Regions from separate parts of the Lysinibacillus sp. fls2-241-R2A-57 genome, predicted to be linked through region 1. Evidence: a T-box and tRNA genes for the amino acid it is inferred to sense, from the RefSeq annotation. Region 1 holds a T-box; the other holds one or more tRNA genes.
The links. A T-box is a leader RNA that pairs with one kind of tRNA and senses whether it is charged. The one in region 1 lies ahead of tyrS (tyrosine--tRNA ligase), so its partner is inferred to be a tRNA-Tyr.
Positions count from the first base shown of each region.

Region 1 (10,226 bases):
TAAAATAATCCAGATCAATACTCGTCATTCTTCTGCAAAAACTCTGTATGCAACAAACTATAGATCAACATATCTTTACATTCTCCCGTAACACTATGGCATTCAAATTGTCTTAAGCAGCCTTCTTCCTTAAAGTTGAATTTCGTCAATAACTTCTTAGAAGCTATATTTTCTTCCGTAACAATTGCCTGTATTCTTACTAAACCTAACTGATTAAATCCTATTGATAATACTTCTTTAATAACTTCCGACATAATACCACGATGCCAATACTCTTCAGATAATTCATAGCCAATTTCAGCTCGTTTGCCTGCAAATTCACTCAAGAAAATAGTACCAATAATTTCATCAGTTACTTTGTTTGCAATAGCAAAACGAATAATCCAACCTTCATCATAGCCTTCGTTCCAAGCGTTAATTACTTCATAACTTCTTTCTAAAGTTTCTGGTCCATTCCAATCGAGATATCGATATACATTTTCATTTGAATAATAATTGAATAACGTAGGAGCATCCTCCGACTTCAACTTTCTTAATTTAATTCGTTCAGTTTGTACTGTTGGGAAAGTGCTTCCTAATAATTTGGAAAAGTTCATTTCTTTCTCTCCTATTTTTTGAATGAAAATCAAAAGAATCTGATTAGATTATAGCTGACCTCTATTCCTGGAAAAAACCTCATACATATTTCATAAAAGAAAATAAGCCAATGCAGTTAAAAACCACACTGGCTTATTCTATTCTTCTTCTTTTCTCTTCTAGTACAATTCTTTGAATACTCTTTGAGGACAAATAGTATTTTTCACCTAAAGTAGCCGTGTCCACTCCCGATAGATAATCGTTATAAATAGTAGAATTTCTTACTTCCAAATCTTTTCTTGTTGCAGTACTAGATCCCCAAGTCTTTTTATGTTCTGCTCTTCGCGGTATATAAATATATTCACCATCAACATATTCTTGTATTAACTCAAGTAACTCAGCTGGTAGAATATGCTTTGCTTTTTTATAGCTCATATTGCACTCCTAAATGAAATTTTTTTAGGAAGAGCAAAAGCTATTTATCTTATATTGCAATAGCCTTTGCTATGCAGAAATAGTATACCTTCTCATCAAACAATCCCCCTTGTATCTCAGTAAGTCTAACCCATATTATACCATATAGTTTGAAGCATTGTCTCATCACCATAACGTGTGGTTGATTTTCGTTTTACCAACTTACTATTCATTTTCTAAAACAGAGATTTCATCAATCAATAAAAGGACTTTCACACCTACTTTCTCATTCATTAAGTAATAAGTCTTATATAATCTATCATTGACAATTCGTCTTTTTTGCACAATACTATAGTTGAAAAATAAGCATTTATTGAGTTTTTATAGGAATAAAGAACCTCAATAACTCAATTTACATATTCATTATTTTAAAAGGGGAGACTATATGAAAAGTAAAAGTATTAAGCGTCGATTATTGTTATTTACATTAGGTTTATTATTATTGTCTTCTGTAGTCAATTCTGTATTCGGAGTATGGTTTGTTGGAAAAAATAGCAAAGAAGTATTAATTGAAAAAGCCAACGAACAAGTCTTTGAAATGGCAAAACAAGCGGAAACCATCTTAAATTCAGAGAGTGACCCCATTCCATCTTTACAAAATTTTGTGGAAACAAAATCAAAACAAGATAATGTGACTTATGCAGTTGTCATTGATACAAACGTTCAAGCGGTGGCACATAGTGATAAAAATAAATTAGGAAAAGTGTATGAGGATGATTACACGATTGATGGGGCTAAAAACGGGAAAAATCAGTTCACAAGATGGTACGCTGAAGTTCAAGGTATTTGGACATATGACATAATGGAGCCTATCTATAAGGATGGCAAACTTTATGGCGTGCTCGACGTTGGGGTGCCTGAAAGCGGCATTCAATCAATTACAAACTCTGTTCTAAGCTATCAGATTATTACCGGTGTAGTAAGCTTTTTAATTATAGGTGCTTTAATGTGGTGGATTATTGGTCGCATTGTGGCTGCCATTAAAAATCTTGAAAAGGCCATTCATCAAACAGCAAGCTTAGACTTTACAGAAAATCCAGAATTAGAGAAGTTATTAAATCATCAAGATGAAATTGGTCTCATGGCAAAAGGCATCTCTGGCATGCGATCAGCATTAAAGGATGTTACCGTCAACATACATAAAACAAGTTCCGAGTTATCAGATTCCTCAAAGGTTCTGATGCAAATATCAGAAGATACGGTACGTACAACTGATGAAATTAGCTCAGCCATTAATGAAATAGCAAAAGCTACAGAAGAGCAGGCTCATGACACAGAACAAAGTGCTGAACAATTAAATCAACTTTCTGTAAACATTGATCGCGTTATGGCGCAAACAGAGAAGATCGCTTCCATGACAGAGGATATTGATCACTTAAGTAATCAAGGTGTGGAAACCGTCAACCAACTCTCTATTTGGTCAGAGAAGAATCGTGTGTCTTCACAACAGGTAAGTAATATCGTTCAGGAAGTAGACAAAACTTCATCTGATATATCAAGTATTGTCAATACAATTACAGATATCGCGACTCAAACGAATTTATTGGCACTGAATGCATCCATTGAATCAGCTCGCGTAGGCGAAGCAGGAAAAGGTTTCGCAGTAGTTGCTGATGAAATTCGAAAATTATCAGAACAGACATCTATAGCAACTGAAGATATTAAGAACAAAATCACCGCCATTCAGGATATTTCTAAAAATGCTGTACAGGAAATTGGTACAAGCCTTAGCATTGTTGAACAAAATGCAAAAGCTACAGAAAATACGAGTGAGATATTTAATACAATAAAGGCAGCTCTAGACCAAACGAGTGAAGTAGCACAAGAGGTGAAACATTTATCTCACGAGATGAATGAGCGCAAAGAGCAAATCATTGGTGTGGTTCAAAACATCTCTGCTTCTGCAGTCGAAACCTCTGCAGGAACAGAACAAGTTTCCGCTTCCGCAAATGAACAAATGAAAAGCATCGAGACCGTTTCTGAAAAAGCTAAGGAACTAGATGCTATTGCTGATGCTCTAAGAGATGAAATGAAAAAATTCACTATTTAATTATATTGATTTCTATAGTAAAAAAGCTGATTCTCTGAATCAGCTTTTTTTAGCAACTGGTTAGTTTGATTACAAACACTTCGTAAAGGAATCCTTATGACTATTCCACTAAAAAAGTACAACTTGGTCCCTTATTTTATAAACCGAATAAATCGTTTCTTCCCAATTTGTAAAACCTCCTCATTCATTAAAACTCGGTCAGTGTCATCTACTGTAATTTTTTCACCATTTAAAGAAACACCATTTTGTTTAATTAATCGTATAAATTCACTTTTACTTTTTATATAGTTTTTAGCCATTAATGCTGGAATTATATCTAGCACCGATTCTTTCCCTATTTCAATTAGCACTGACGGTATATTATCAGGGATTTGTTTCTTTTGAAATGCTGTTTCAAAATATTGTTTCGCTCCCTTTGTTGCTTCTTCACCATAATATAAAGTAGTAATAAGCTCTGCTAACTCTAGTTTTATATCTCGAGGATTTCCACCTTTTGATAATCGATCTTTCACTTCCTCAATCACTTTAGGATGCTCATCTGTTGCTAGCTCAAAGTACTTAATAATTAATGCATCAGGTACTTCCATTACTTTTTTGAACATTACTTCTGGTGCTTCATTTACTCCAATATAATTTCCTAAGCTTTTACTCATTTTTTCAACACCATCTAAGCCTTCTAATAAGGGCATAAACATAGCAATTTGTTTTTCGAGCCCTAAATGCTTTTGTAATGTACGGCCCATCAAAATATTAAACGTTTGATCGGTACCCCCTAATTCAATATCAGCAGAAATTTCGACTGAATCATACGCTTGCATCAAAGGATAGAAAAATTCATGAATACCAATTGGCACTTGACTGTTATAGCGTTTTTGGAAATCATCACGTTCTAAAATACGCGCTACAGAAGTGGTCGCAGCTAATTTAATGACTTCTTCAAATGTTAATTTTGATAACCACTCACTATTAAAACGTACAGTCGTTTTTTCTTTATCTAAAATTTTAAAAATTTGCTCACAATATGTTTTAGCATTTTCCTTTACAATGTCATCACTTAGTGCGACGCGCCCTTTTGCCTTTCCAGTTGGATCCCCTATACGGCCTGTAAAATCACCGATAATAATTACAACACGATGACCTAAATCTTGCATTTGTTTAATTTTCCGTAGAACAACAGCATGCCCTAAATGAATGTCTGGTGCAGAAGGATCTAAACCGAGCTTAATCGTTAAAGGCTTTTGTTCTTTAAAAGAATGCTCCAATTTTGCTAATAACTCTTCTGCATTAACAATCTTATCTACACCTTTTTGAATAATTTCTAATTGTTCCTCTGGTTTTAAAAACATACAATACAACTCCTTAAATTTTGAATTAATATTGCAAGAGCAAAAATCCGTTACATCCGCCTGAGGCTTTATCTTCATTTCAGCAGATGCTCTTCTGCTGAATGAAGATAAAAAAACGCCCTTTAGGAATTAACCTAAAGGACGTGTATGAACGTGTTACCACCTTAATTTAAGAGTCATTCACATAACTCTCCTCAATAGGTACGGCTAAATTGCGATACCTTTGCATTGATTACGGATGCAAACCCGTCGTAGCCTACTAAAGTTCGGTACGCAGCTCCAAGATGTATTCATTTTAACTTTCCTTGTGCCTCTCATCAACCGGCTACTTTCTGTAAGTTCCATTAAAATTACTCGTTCTCTTCAACGCTTTACTCTTATACTCCAAATTGTTTTCAACAATTCTTCGTTATGCAATCTTGTTGATTATTATAGTATTATTATTCAAATTGTCAATAAATTAATTTTCTGCCTAATTTTTAAACTACCGCAGATTGATTTCCATACCGACTTGGTGCTTTCCTGGTGGCATCTAGTTTGAACAAAGATCAAAATGCGTTGCTTAAATTTTTTTCCCAATTATTGTTGGGACTATAGCTATCCTACTGTTTAACATTTTTCATTTCGAAATATAACCATATTGAAAATACAATCTCCAAAAAGATCATAACAAGAGCCAATATTGTTGGACTAAAATTAACTCCTATAATCAAAGACGTTAAAGAAACGATTATAGCCATTACATAATATGCATTAGATTTATATAACCATCCAAAAGGTAATAAGTGCGCTCCAAATATTATAGCTAATATCATAACTAATTTTTCAGGAACTGCTTGATAAATCCATATAGCAATCAAAATATATAAAATTTGATTACAGGAAAATATTATACCTAAATTATTTAATGGGTTATCTTTGGTTGAAAATTCTGCCTTAACTAATTTCGAGATTAGAAAAGCCAATGGTAAAAGTACTGCAGTAAAACAAAATGTTAATAAATTTCTAGTTGATATATCATTTATCGGAAGCAACCATATTATAAAAATTGAACTCCAAATAATTATTGATGCAAGGATAAAATGTAAACCTCGCTTCCCTCGCAGTGCTATATCATCTCTCGATGTATTTATTTCCAAAAAACTCAGCTCCTATTAATATGTTTCCAATATAATATATAACATTTTTTAGAATAATTTTCTATTACTTTTTTTAATTTTTACCATTCAAAGATATTTCATCCATCTAGATGGTTATACCGTTGATTAAATCTCATTTTTACTTCTTTAATTTAAGAGATATAGTATCGTGGCTCATCACCATAACGTGTGGTTAATTTCCGTTCCGACTGGGTGCTTACCTAGTGGTGTCTAACCTTTACTCCAATCAACTTATATACAAGTTGTATATTTTTAGAAATACAATAATTTAACATAGCCCCCTAAGTAAAACTACAGATACAATTTATACTGTATAAGAGGTGTTTCCTTGTTTAAATAAAATTCGCTCCCGTTTCTACTAATTTCTTTAAAACCTAACTTGTCCATCATTTTTCTTGAACGATAATTAGTTTCATGTGTTTCACTATAAAATTTTGTAATACTAAACTTCTCGAACGCATAATTAATAAACATTCGGGTTACGGTAGTTCCTATACCCTTTCCCCACAACTGACTTTCACCAATAGCAATACCTATTTCTGCACGGCTATTTTGAATCTCTGCTAAATCTACATAACCAATTAATCTTTTCTCATATTCAATTCCTAAGCGAATAAAATCCTTACGATCCATATTCACACAGCATTGCCACCAATTATATAATTCTTCTTCATCCCGATTTTTTTCCCACCCATTAGCTTCACAAAACTTTTCGTCCATACTCCAATGAAGAACAAATTTATAATCATCACTTTTTAAAGGCCTAAAAACTATTTTTTTAGCATCCTCAAACATATTTGATTTTAACTCCTGTCCTTTTCTTTTTTCGAAATACTCATATTTTTAATTATGCAAAAGATGGTGCGAAAATCTAATTAACATTGTATTATTCCTTTAATCTTTTGGAATGTTCAAAAGTTATGCTGACCTTCCATCTAGTTTTTATCTAATGTTTATTTTAAAAATAAAAAGAGAATTTTAAGAACCAACTTCCTAGTCCCAATCCATATAAAAACTCACCTTTAGCTTTTCTTGCCCACAATCTGGACAATCTAGAACATCACTTTGATTAATATCGACTAAAGGCTTTGACGACATTTGAGTATTACATCGAGGACAAGTATGAGTGTTCGTGTAAGATTGGGTTCCTGACTTCATATGTAAATGTGCTTTATTTAATAGGTAACAACAATTCTGACAAACATATAGACCGACGTAGCATTCAAAAGACGTTTCCTTGTTATTAATAAACTCTCTAATGTATTGCCGACCTTCTTCTTCCTCATACCATTCTAAAATCGAACTCAAGTTTATATACCTAAATCCAATTCCTAAAAAAACATTTTGATTGTAAGAGCAATGTCCACAGCTCAAATTACAAGCTTCTCCCATAAATCTCAAAGACCTCTCTTATTCATTTTAGATGGAAAACAATACAGAGAAATTTTAACACAAATATCCAGATTTTAAAGGTGTTATTCCATAAAATGGACTGTTTGTGAAATAAAAAAAATCGTATTTAAGGTATTGATACCTTAAATACGATTTTATATAAATGGTCTCAAATGGATACCGCTATATTATTCGATAGCAGTAATAACTCTCAATGTTTCCATCTTGTTTCTTTGAAAGAAAGTTTGATTAAAACCACCTTATAAACATTTATCTGGCCCTTCAGGTGTTGGCTCTATTGCTGCTGGTAAGGCTTTCCGTCTTTTAGAACAAAAGCAGTTTTACTTTCCACACCTGTAGCAGATATAGACTTTATACCATATGTGTATACTTTACTTTTATTTGCAATAGTATCTACATAAATAGTATTACCTTGTGTGTTATAAACCACGTCTACTATATTTTTAACGTCTTCATATGATCCTTCTTTTGTTCCATCAAATCGGTATATTACATATTTCCTTGGTTGAGTACTATTTTCATCTGTAATAGTAAGCTTCATGCCGAAAGACTCTTTACTCAATTTAACATCAGTTGGACATAAAGGTATTGCAGAGTCTTTCCAATAAATTGTAGGTGTTAAAGCTTTATAATTGTATAGTTGCTGATTTAGATAAGAAGCATATCCAAGAGCGTTATTGTTAATACTTCTTAGAGAAAAATGCATTTGTCCTTGAGCATTTTTATTTGCTCTGTTGGCGATTACTTGGCTGATAAGTTCCGTCTTATTATTCCATGCAGTATCAGAATCATTTCCAACTTTATGATTAGCCATGCCAATATATAGATTAACAGGATGGACTTTTGCGTACGTTTGAACTTCTCTTCCCCACCAATCTAATAAAACAGAGTAATTTGCTGCTTTATGATTTCTGGACCAATAGATTTGAGGAGCAATATAATCGATACTTCCATCTTTAATCCACTGTCTTGTATCAGCATAAAGATCATCGTAGTTACTCATTCCATTCGTGTTACTACCAGTAGAATCTTGCCCTTTGTTTCGCCAAATTCCAAACGGTGATATTCCATATTGAACATGAGGTTTAATTGCCTTAATACTTGCATAAACCTTTTTTACTAATTGATTAACATTATTTCTGCGCCAGTCTTCAATATTCTTGAATGAGCCACCATACTTTTTAAAAGTTTGTTGATCTTGAAAAGTCTCTCCTTTTATTTTATAAGGATAGAAGTAATCATCCATATGTACAGCGTCGATATCATAGTTGCTTACTAATTCTTCTATGGTTGATAATAAGTAATTTTGAACTTCCGGCAAACCAGGATCTAAATAGTATTGTTTACCGTATTTCACTACCCAATTAGGATTTTTACGGGCTACATTATCGGCAGCAAGATTAGACAAAGATTGCGAAGGCATAGTGACCCTATATGGGTTTACCCAAGCATGAAGTTCTAATCCTCGCTTATGTGCTTCGTCCAGCATTATTTGCAATGGATCAAAACCCGGATTGGTCCCTTGTTTATTGCCTGTTATATACGATGACCATGGAGCAAGCTTAGACGGGTACAGTGCATCATTTAATGGCTTAACTTGAAAAATAACTGTATTAAAGTTATCAGCTTTTAATTTGTCTAAGGTACTTTGAACCCATTGAGTATATTGGGTTTTACTCATACCTGCCTTCATATCAATATTAGATACTGTTGCAATCCAGGCTGCACGCATTTCATTTTGAGGTAGTGAATTAGCTGTAGCCTTTTGATTTGTAAAAACAGGGATAAGTAAAAGTAAAACAAAAAAAGTTACTATGCACTTTCCAAAAAAATTTTTAAACATAATTAATGAAATCTCTCCTTTTAATTTTCAGCTATTAAAACCTAGCTGTTACTATAACCTAAGTAAATACCATATCAGCCTATTCTATAAAAGTAGGAACTGATTTATCCTTCCAAAAAGTGTCTTACAGTAATTAGGTCTGTATCATTTTATCAGTAGGACCCTCTATTGGTAATTTCGATTGTTTGCGAAGCTCGTTGGAAAATTTTATTCTTGTTTCTTCGCTCACTATATAATACCACAAATCCCCAATTATTCTCCCTTCACCGGTAATTTCCATTTGTTTAATATTCTTGACGCCAATTTTATGAGAGCGTTGAATAGCAATCATTTGGTCAATTGTTAAGTTCGTTTGATAAAAGTGGACCATACGGTGGAAGGATTGGAAGAAATTCTTCACAAGATAAACATCAGTTTTAACATAAATGTCCAATAAAAAAATCATCTCAAAGGATAACTAACGAGATGATTTTTACCAAACTTTATTACAAATTATCAATCTTTATTATAAACGATCAATCTTTTTTACAAAGCTACATTGGTGTTTAATTTCGAGGCATCGACCTTGTATGCAACCCTATCGTACCGAGGCGCTTGTTTTTTTTGCAAAGACCTAATTTAGCAGTTTGAAAGATTTATTAATATTCAAATCACCGTACAGTTGGTCAAACAGCTTGCCGTCTTTCGACTGGGGAGCAAACGGATTGGACTGCGGTACCGTATACACATACACCATGCCGTTGGCTTTTGTAATGACGCTCCCTACAGGCGGGCCTTCTTCGCTGGAGAGGCGACTCCAATCATTTTTGGAAAATACGGAGATCATCAGCAGCATCTCAGTATCTTTTCCATTTTTCGCAGTATAATCGAACTGCACTACATGCTTAGCCGATGGCATGATTTGATTTGCATTTTTTCCTGAATATTGGCTTGTTTTGTAATGTCCGTTCCATGAAACAGGCAATTTAAAAATGAAGTTTGCCTGAGAATTCGTGTATAGTTCTTGGTTATCCGCCAAAACATTTTTGAGTTTTTTTCCTTCCCAAGTTAAGATCAGATGATCCACGTATCCACCATTTCCTCCTTGAGGGGCAGTTACGATAATATCGTTCACTTTGTTGCCCGTATAGTCACTAATAATCAAGTTTGGCTCTCGGGCGGATTCCCCATACATTTTTCCATCCGTCCCTTTGGACAACCAATCATATTTTATATATTTTTTAGTTTTTCCCTCCTGCACGATGATGGATAAATCATTCGCATAGGCATCCAGTTTGCCATCAATCTTTTCTTTTGTACCCACCAATATCACATTGTCCTTAACTGAATTACCGTCAATATCGGACACCTTGCAGTCGAGTACA
Region 1 covers NZ_JARVRU010000029.1:32,912-43,137, reverse strand. Annotated here, with positions in the region: gene QRN68_RS05920 (GNAT family N-acetyltransferase) at 15-596, opposite strand; gene QRN68_RS05915 (CD3324 family protein) at 730-1,011, opposite strand; gene QRN68_RS05910 (methyl-accepting chemotaxis protein) at 1,436-3,100, shown strand; gene tyrS (tyrosine--tRNA ligase) at 3,232-4,446, opposite strand; T-box leader at 4,581-4,822, opposite strand; gene QRN68_RS05900 (DUF7010 family protein) at 5,049-5,585, opposite strand; gene QRN68_RS05895 (GNAT family N-acetyltransferase) at 5,898-6,401, opposite strand; gene QRN68_RS05890 (glycoside hydrolase family 10-like protein) at 7,294-8,862, opposite strand; gene QRN68_RS05885 (hypothetical protein) at 8,996-9,307, opposite strand; gene QRN68_RS05880 (hypothetical protein) at 9,476-10,226, opposite strand, start outside.

Region 2 (10,226 bases), on a different contig from region 1:
TAAAAAAACAAGTGGAAACTTTAAAAGATCCTCTAAGCTTAAACTTTTTGACGCTAACGTTTTGTACTTCTCACCACATACAAAAATATCTTGTACCTCCGTGCAAGCGGTTAACTGTAATGCCTGATCTTCTATCGGAAAATTACAAAGCCCAATATCAACCTCACCGGATTTAATAAAGTTACAAATTTCCGAAGTCGTTCCATTTAGCATTTGTAATTTTATATTAGGATACATTGTATGAAACGCCTCTAGATAAGGCATTAAAAAGAAACGAGAAATAGTGTCCCCTACCCCAATTTTCAGCTGACCGGTTGTTAAATTTTTAAACTCTAGCAACTTCTCCTCACCAGCATCTAAAAGACCTAATGCTGAATTCGTATATTCATATAGAAGTCTACCCTCAGTCGTTAACGTTACCCCCTTAGGAGTACGATTAAAGAGACGTGTACCGAGCTCCTTTTCTAATTGCATCATGGCTTGGCTAACTGCTGGTTGAGTCATATATAAATCTCTAGCAGCGCTTGAAAAGCTATTATTTTTAGCAACAACAGTAAAAACACGATATAAATCTAATTTCCCTATCATATAAGCACTCCTTATAGCTATTATATGAACTATTAATTTTACTTATATCACTAAAGAGGCGTATAGTAAAATCATATTGGTTATATTTATTTAATTAACATACATTTACCATTTATGAGGAGAGATTATTTTGGAACGTGTAGTTGGTACAGTAGTAAGAGGTCTTCGTGGTCCAATTATTAACGAAGGCGATAATATTGAACAAATTGTTGTCGACACAGTATTAAACGCAGCAAAGATTGAAGGCTATTCAATTGAAGATCGTGACATCGTAACAGTAACAGAATCTGTCGTAGCGCGTGCACAAGGTAACTATGCATCAATCGATGACATCGCAACAGACGTAGCTGCTAAATTTGGTGACGATACTGTTGGTGTTATTTTCCCAATACTTAGCCGTAACCGTTTCGCTAACTGCTTACGTGGTATCGCTAAAGGCGTGAAGAAAGTCGTTCTTATGCTAAGCTATCCATCAGATGAGGTTGGTAATCACCTAGTTGATATCGATGAGCTAGATGTAAAAGGGATTAACCCTTGGACGGATACTTTAACTGAGGTTGAATTCCGTGAGCATTTTGGCTATAAAAAACACACATTTACAGGTGTAGATTATATTGAGTATTATAAAGAGTTAATCGAAGCTGAAGGCGCTGCTTGTGAAGTTATCTTTTCAAATAACCCAAGAACAATTTTAGACTATACGAAGAGTGTTTTAACGTGTGATATTCATACACGCTTACGTACAAAACGTATTTTAACGGCAAATGGCGCTGAAAAAGTATACAGTCTTGACAATATTTTATCTGTATCTAATAACGGTTCTGGCTTCAATGCGGAATATGGTCTACTTGGTTCAAATAAAGCAACTGAAGATAGTGTAAAATTATTCCCACACACTTGCCAACCAATTGTTGACGGCATCCAAGCAAAAATCAAAGAAGCTACTGGTAAAACAGTTGAAGTAATGGTTTACGGCGATGGCGCATTTAAAGATCCTGTAGGTAAAATTTGGGAGTTGGCAGACCCTGTCGTATCTCCTGCTTACACTGCTGGATTAGATGGCACACCAAACGAAGTAAAGCTGAAATATTTAGCAGATAACGATTTCGCAAATCTTCGTGGTGAAGAGTTAAAAGCAGCAATTTCTGAGTATATCCAAAACAAAGATGAAGATTTAACTGGGCAAATGGCCGCTCAAGGTACAACACCTCGTCGCTTAACAGACCTAATTGGTTCTCTTTCAGACTTAACTTCAGGTTCAGGTGACAAAGGAACACCAATGATTTATATTCAAGGTTATTTCGATAACTATACAAAATAAAAAGAGTATAAAGATGAACTCCCATTTTCGTTTGGGAGTTCTTTTTTTAATAGTGGATCTGCTTAAATATCGACGCTATATCAAAAACGCTACCCCATCCTTAAGTAACAGGTTCCCTTTTGAGGTGCAAACAGGGGAAAAGCATGTTAAAAAGCGGCTCATAGGACGCCCCCAGGAAGCTTTGCTCTGTGCGAAAGCGTAGCGACAGCAACAACAAATGTTTTCTGTAGCGAAAGCGAAGCGTCAGCTACAAAGCGCCCAGTCGGAACGGAAATCAACCACACGGTTTGGTGAAGAGCCAAAATTATAGAAAGATAGAAAAAAGCAGTAGTAATAAGGATCAAGCCCTTGTCACTACTGCTTTTCATTTATTTAGTGAGGATGACAGGAATCGAACCTGTTAAATCCCTATCCTATAAAGGGACATGCTACCACTACATCTTCCTCATATACATTATGTATTTTTAACCCCATTAAGAATTACATTTTTCTCAGTCCTTTTGCTTTATAGTAGATTAAATCTTTCTTTCCAAATAATATCTATTTCAGTTGATTAGGCATCATTTCTTCATTTAACCAATGTTCACTTGTTCGAACATGATTCTTTCTAACAAATTTCCCTAGGTTATATCGAAAATCATCATAATGGAAAGCAGCCGCATTTCTAATAACATACCCTTCCTGCTCACCCCCAAGAAGTGATTTCCCCGTAAAAGTCTTCTTTATTTTTTCTTCATCGAAAATGCCTCGATATAATACAGGTACTGTTTCAATGCCCAGTTTAGCTGCATATTCGACGGTTTCATCCCAGCTTAAACAAATATTTTTGTCATTCCAAATACTGAATAAATAAAAGTAACTAGTTAATTCATTGTAGTAAATAGAGTGCTTGGCATAAACATTTTCACCACATAATCTCCAATCTTCTGGAATCTGAAATGCAAATGTAGCATGAAACGTTTTTATCCAATGCCTAGATGGATGATCTCCTGAATTTATGCTTCTAGCATGCATATAGTTGTGATAAAGTGTTGTTCCTTCACCATCCAATTTTTCGGTTACAACAACCTCTTTTCCAAGAAAATGATCCACATTTTTAGCAACCTTATCATCGTGTGTGTACCCTCTACTCCACGGCAAATGAAAGCTTCTTGGATATTTCATCAAATTGGTCATAATCTCACTTCCTTTGTTTATATCTATTTGGCAAATTGATCTGCCTCGCGAAAGAAATAAAGCTTTGTTAATAAGTCAGCATTTACTAAATGATAAATCTTACTTCCTCCCTTATCGCCCCCATATTGAATTAACATATGAAATTGCACTAAATTGACAACCTTTAAAACAAAGTCTTCTTCAAAGCCTAGCTCTAATAAAAAATGGCATACCATTTGAGCAGATACATTTTCATGTCCATAATACCCATATCTTTGTTGTAATTCTTTATATTTTTTACAAAATGGTTTGCCTACATCATGAAATAAAGCGGCAATTTGTAATGCTAGCTTGTCACTCTCCATATAGTATTCGTTCATATATTCATAAACAAAATACGTATGCTGACAAAGTAAAAATTGATGATATGGATTTTCTTGATTAAATTGATAAATCTCTTTAAATAGTTGGACTGATCTCAGCTTTTGAAAAAGCTCATCATATGCGGGTTCGCTTTGGATTAGTGAAAGAAACTGCTCTTTCGAGATTTCATACGGACTCGATTCATGTACAATATGCACCTCATCAAATCCCTCCCCCAATATCGGAAACTCTAAATTCTTCCTCATTTTATCCATTATTATTAACGGAACTTTTCTCTTTCTTTGTTGATTTCTTGTTATACACAACGCATATGGTGTATCAAAATAATAGCATGCAGTCTCCACATCATCAGACAATTTACCCAACGCAAACATCCTACGTTCCCGTTCGATATTTGTCGCATCAACAATGACAGATTGACCTTTAGCCACAAATTCATTTAAACGCTCATACAAAACACGAAATACTATTCGTGATTTCTGTCTTGCAACGTCACCAAATAACTCTTGACGTATAGCATCACTTGAAAGAACAACTGCATTTTCGCTTTTGGCTAGTCTCTTAACAAACGTGCTCTTGCCGCTTCCAGGTAACCCAACTGTAAATATCACCTTCATTTTTTCACCCCCTTTCAAGTGTCTATATCATTTATAGAAACCTATTCTTTAGTTAGCAATTAACTTCTACCCTTCTTTCTTTATCAAAAATTAACCATCGTCTCAATTAAAGTATAGAGATTAATTTTTGATGGTTAAAATGATAACGAAGTCACACAGGGATAATCACCATAACGTGGTGTTGATTTTCGTTTCAACAGGGCGCTTTCCCAGGAGCGTCCCATGAGCCCTCTTAGGTCTACACTACGTAGGTCACGAAGGCGTTATCACAAGACATGATGTTTCAGCCTTCGTTCCTCTACCAACTAGCTCCAGGTTCTCATCTGTGACGCCGATCCCCAAGGAGTCGACTGCCCGAACACCAAAATATAGGTGACCATCCATAAAAAGGAACATTCTTCAAAAGGGAAAAATTAGGATATAAAAAGGACTGCTCCAACTTTTCCGGAACAGTCTTTTTATTAAAAATTTGATTTTCCCTTATAATTTTATTATATCATAAATTTCCCATAATTACTAGACTATACTTCTTTCTGGACTGGCTGTATGATAAATTTCTCGATTCAAAAACCATACAAATAATTATATGGAGAGGACTGTGAGTAACGTTGGAAAAGCAATATGAATGGACAGAAGAAAAACAATATCTTGTTCTTTGTTTAAACACAGTTGGTCACAAAAAAGAGGAATTAATACGAAAAGGAGAAGATTTTAGAGACAATGTTTTAACGTTAAGGAAAACCTTTTGGGACGACGTCAGAGTGAATTTAGATACGCCAGAGGACCTAGACGAGACCTATTATGCTATCAAACAACAGGCAGAGCTCCTTTCTGATTCCGAGCATGCTCAGCAACGTGCCATCAAGGATGTAAAAATTTACTATCGTTTACAGCAATCACCCTATTTTGCTCGTATTGATTTTTTACAGGATGGTCATAACGAACCTTTAAAGATTTATATCGGTGTCACAACCTTAATGGATGAAGAGAATGAAAACATATTAATTTATGATTGGCGAGCCCCTATATCAAGTATGTATTATGATTATACGCCTGGCCCAGCTACTTATGAAACGGCAACTGAAGAAATTCAAGGTGAAATGCTTTTAAAACGGCAATTTATCATTAAGAATGGTCAATTACAATCGATGTTTAATACAGGTTTAACGATTGGTGATGACTTATTACTCGATATTCTCGCTCAAAATGCAAACGAACATATCCGGAGCATTGTAGCAACGATTCAAGCTGAGCAAAATAAAATTATTCGACATGTCAACACTCCTTATCTCATCGTAGAGGGTGTAGCGGGTAGTGGAAAAACAGCTGTTGCTCTCCAACGTGTTGCTTATTTGTTGTATCATTATCGAGACCAAATTACTGCTGATCAAATTTTATTAATTACACCTAATCAGCTCTTTAATCAATATGTTCATACCGTTTTACCGGATTTAGGTGAAGATAATATGCAGCAATTAACTTTCTCCGAATATGCAACAAAACGTTTAGGTCGACAGTTCCAATTGGAATATCCTTATGAGCAATTGGAGTCACTTTTAACAGAGAAAGATGAGCCGCTCTACCAAACGAAGCTTACGATTATTTCTTTTAAAGCTAGCCTCCAATATCGAGAATTGATGGACAAATACATTCAGGTCCTTGCACACGAAGGTTTACTTTTTAAAAATATTGTTTTTCACGGAGAGAGAATTATTACAGCTCAAGAAATTGCTGAATACTTTTATTCGTTCAATGCCACAATTCCCATCCCAAATCGACTGCAATTAGTGACAGAATGGTTATTACAACGATTATCGAAAATGGAAAAAGCAGAACGGACTAAAGAATGGGTAGAAGAGGCTAGTGAGCTTTTAGACATTGAAGAGTATACAAAAACCTATAGCGAGCTTTTACATGAAGGTCGGTTTTCAGAAAACTCTTTTGATGATTTTGAGCAAGAGCGTAAGAAATTAGCCATCCAAATTGTTAAAAAACAGTTCAAGCCACTTCGTCAATCTGTGAAGCAATTAAAATTCGTTCATATGTTAGGCATTTATCGTCAATTGTTTAACATGAACAATACTATTCACCAGCAATTACAGAACTTTTTACCCGACTGTTGGGGAGAAATCTGTCAACATACACTCCCTAATTTAGCAAAGCGCATTATTTCGTATGAAGATGCGGCTCCATTTTTATACTTACAGGACAAAATAGAAGGTCAACGAACAAATACGATGATTCGTCATGTTTTAGTTGATGAAGCACAAGACTATTCTCCATTTCAGCTATTTGTATTACAACAATTATTCCCACGTGCACGTATGACGATATTGGGTGATGGACATCAAACCATCCATCCTCATACCTTTAATAACCCCTCACTGCTGACGCCACAATTATATGGTGAACAAGCAGAAAAAATGATATTAACGAAAAGTTATCGCTCAACAAAACAAATTATTCACCTAACTTCGAAGATTTTACATGAGGACGCAAAAGTAGAAGCCTTTAATCGAACGGGTCCCGAACCGACTATCACGATCGTTCCGAATGAAATAGATTTAAATGAACAGCTTGTCGAAAAGATAAAAAACTTGTCCCTAAATTTCGAAACAATTGCAGTCATCTGTAAAACAGAGCAAGAATGTACGAAGGTTTTTGATCAAATGAAAGACCAAGTAGATATTCAGCTCATTACCCATCATACAAATCAATTTAAAAAAGGCATTTTACTATTACCTGCTTATATGGCAAAAGGAATTGAATTCGATGCTGTATTGCTTTATAATGCCTCCGCAGCTAATTATTTTAGAGAAACAGAACGCCATTATTTCTACACAGCTTGTACACGAGCTATGCACGAATTGCATATCTATGCTATTAACGAGTTAACACATTTTTTAGATATTTAATTTCAAAAAAGAGAATTTGCTTGCTTTCACGGAAGGCTTGCAGATTCTCTTTTTGTTCTTTTATTATCTTTAAATGTAGTAATTATAATCCTCTGGAATCACACGTTTTAAGAATTTCTTCGTGCGTTCCTCTTTCGGATTAACGAATATATCATAAGGGCTTCCTTCCTCTACAACGACACCACCGTCCATAAAAATTACTCGGTTGGCGACGTCTTTGGCAAAGCCCATTTCATGTGTGACAACAAGCATCGTCGTCCCTTCCGCAGCAATGTTTTTCATAACCTGAAGGACTTCTCCTACTAGCTCTGGGTCAAGTGCAGAAGTTGGTTCATCAAATAAAATAATATCCGGATTTAACGCCACTGCTCGTGCAATACCAACTCGCTGTTGTTGACCTCCAGACAATTGACTTGGATAGGAATCGTATTTTTCTGATAAACCTACTTTATCGAGTGCCTTTTTGCCAATTTCAATGGCCTCTGCCTTTGGAACTTTACGTCCTATAATAAGTCCTTCTGTCACATTTTCTAGCGCTGTTTTATTCGTGAAAAGATTATAGTTTTGGAATACAAAGGCTACACGTTGACGGATGGAATGTACGTCCTTCTTCTTCACATTTTGAAAATCCACTTGAATATCACCAAATGTCGCATGTCCTTGATCGGCCTTTTCTAAAAAGTTAATGCAACGTAATAATGTCGTTTTTCCGGATCCGCTAGGACCTAAAATAACGACAACATCACCTTTATCAATGGCTAAATCGACACCCTTTAAAATTTCATTGTCACCAAATGATTTATGGATATTTTTTATTTCTAACATACTCGTTCACCCCTTAGGCTTTTGCCACTTTGAATTTGCTTAAATGTTTTTCATATCGTTTAAAAATGTATTCAACCGTACTACATAAAATTAAGTACACAATGAAAATATCAATATATGCTTCTACGTAATTGTAGCCAACATTTGCAGCTACCTTAGCCTTCAGGGTAATTTCAGGCAAGGACATTGCATAGCCTAAAGACGTCGCTTTAATGAGATTAACTGTAGCCGTACAAATATTTGGCATAGCTACTACTAAAGCTTGTGGAATAATAATACGGCGATAGGCTTGACATGTTGATAAGCCTACTGCATGGGCAGCCTCTAGCTGACCTTTTTCAATCGTACTTAGAGCAGAACGAAATACTTCTATTAAAATTGCAGTCGTACTAAAGGCGAAGACGATAAATGCATACCAAATCGGATTGATTTTATAAATATCAAAGGCAATATTATATTTTTCAAAAATAATTTTAAGTAGTAATGGGATACTACTATAAATAATAAAGATTTGAATGATAATAGGTGTACCTCGAACAAAGGAAACATAAATTTTTGCTATATGATGGATCACTGGGATTTTATTGATCCGTGTTAGTGCCAATAGAAAACCAAGTGGCAGGGCAACAAGCATAGCAACAATTGTCACAAGGAGTGCGACAGGTACACCTGATAATGCAACAAAAAATGTTTCCATTAAAAATTGATAATTCATGGTTACGCCTCCTTACGTCGTTTCTAATGTCTTTTTACCTTTGCCAAAAAACTTTTCTAGCATAGCAAAGAATTTTTCGATAATAATCGATAGCACCCAGTAAACAATCGCCAAGGCAATATATATTTCTAATGCATGTGCATTAATATTACTTGCGATAATTAAATTTGCTTTTCCGACAATATCAATTAAGCCAATTGTATAAGCAAGTGCCCCCTCTTGTAATAACGCAATCATTCCATTCCCAAAGTTCGGTAAAGCGATAACGAGTGCCTGTGGGAAAATAATACGTCGATATGCTTGAAGTGGTGTTAATCCCACACTAACCGCCGCTTCAAATTGCCCTTTATCAATGGCTAAATAGGCCGAACGAATAACCTCTGACATAATCGCCGCAAACTGCAAAGTGAATGTTACGACTACAAAAATGGCTGTTTCAATTGAATGGAGATTCACGCCAAAGTTTTCCGCTAACGCCGGAACACCATAATAGACGAGGAATAATAAGACAATCGATGGTGTACAACGCATAATCGTTGTATATAAGTTTGCCAATTTTTGCAATAACTTTATTGCACTTAACTTGGCAGCTGCTAATAGTAAGCCAAAAATTGTGCCTAGTACAATGGAAGACCCTGCGACTAAGAAGGTAACTTTTAAAAACGGCAATAATACAGGAATTGAGTTCCAAATATATGATGCATCAAAATACTTCTCCATTTCCTCACCAACTTCTATATTAATAAAGACTGCTGAGTACACTGACTCAGGCAGCCTTTTATTCGTTACCAATTGCTCTTTAAAAGAGTATTAACGATTCACAGTTTCTAACACTTCAAATAAATCTCGACCGTAAAACTTAGTGCTTAATTCATTTGTTTTCTTCTGTTCTTTAATCTGCGCTATCGCTTTATCGTAAGCATCTGCAAATGCTTGTTCCTTCTTATTGAACAACGGCCATGTTTTAATAACGGCAAATTCGTTGTACACTACGTCATCCTTTAAATTATAATAGGGGCCATCTTCTGCTAAAACTTGTTGTTTAAACGGACCTTCAATCATGACACCACCATCAACACGTTTTTCATTTACCCATTGCACGACATCGATAGTGAACGCATCCCCAGCCTGTAATTTAACTTTATTATCCGGGTTCGCTTTATTGTATTCATCAATAATTGTGTATTGAGCATTATTCGCAGCAATTGGTGCTAATGAATAACCTTTTTTAGCAAAGTCAGCTAAAGTTTTCACACCTTCATCTTCTTTACGTAAAACTAAACCTGCACTACTTAAGCCTAAAAATTCTTTAGGGAAAATAAATTTCTCTGTACGTTCCTGCGTAAAGAATGCGTTTTTTACACCTACTTGATATTTCCCTTGCTCAACACCGATCAGTAAATCATCACTCGTTGTCCCTACAAATTCAAACTTATATTCGGGTAATAGTTCATCCACTAGCTTCATAACTTCCACATCGTAGCCTGTTGGATTGCCTTTATCATCAAGATAACTTATCGGCTTGGACGCCTGATCGAATGCAACCTTCACTGTACGTACCTTCACGCCATCCTCTGAGTCTTTATCTGTAGCTTCATCTGAATTACAGCCCGCTAAAATAGCAAGTGAAGCCAATCCGATTGCTGCCAATTGAAATATCTTTTTCTTTTGTTTTAACATGTATCATTTCCCCTTATTCTCTATGG
Region 2 covers NZ_JARVRU010000018.1:2,455-12,680, forward strand. Annotated here, with positions in the region: gene QRN68_RS03480 (LysR family transcriptional regulator) at 1-588, opposite strand, end outside; gene QRN68_RS03485 (coenzyme F420-0:L-glutamate ligase) at 719-1,909, shown strand; gene QRN68_RS03490 (hypothetical protein) at 1,962-2,111, shown strand; tRNA gene QRN68_RS03495 (tRNA-Tyr) at 2,285-2,357, opposite strand; gene QRN68_RS03500 (RNA ligase family protein) at 2,450-3,085, opposite strand; gene QRN68_RS03505 (AAA family ATPase) at 3,109-4,065, opposite strand; gene helD (RNA polymerase recycling motor HelD) at 4,674-6,980, shown strand; gene QRN68_RS03515 (amino acid ABC transporter ATP-binding protein) at 7,050-7,805, opposite strand; gene QRN68_RS03520 (amino acid ABC transporter permease) at 7,819-8,520, opposite strand; gene QRN68_RS03525 (amino acid ABC transporter permease) at 8,533-9,282, opposite strand; gene QRN68_RS03530 (transporter substrate-binding domain-containing protein) at 9,331-10,200, opposite strand.
Region 2: it encodes a tRNA-Tyr, which carries the amino acid that the T-box ahead of tyrS (tyrosine--tRNA ligase) is inferred to sense. The anticodon was not compared.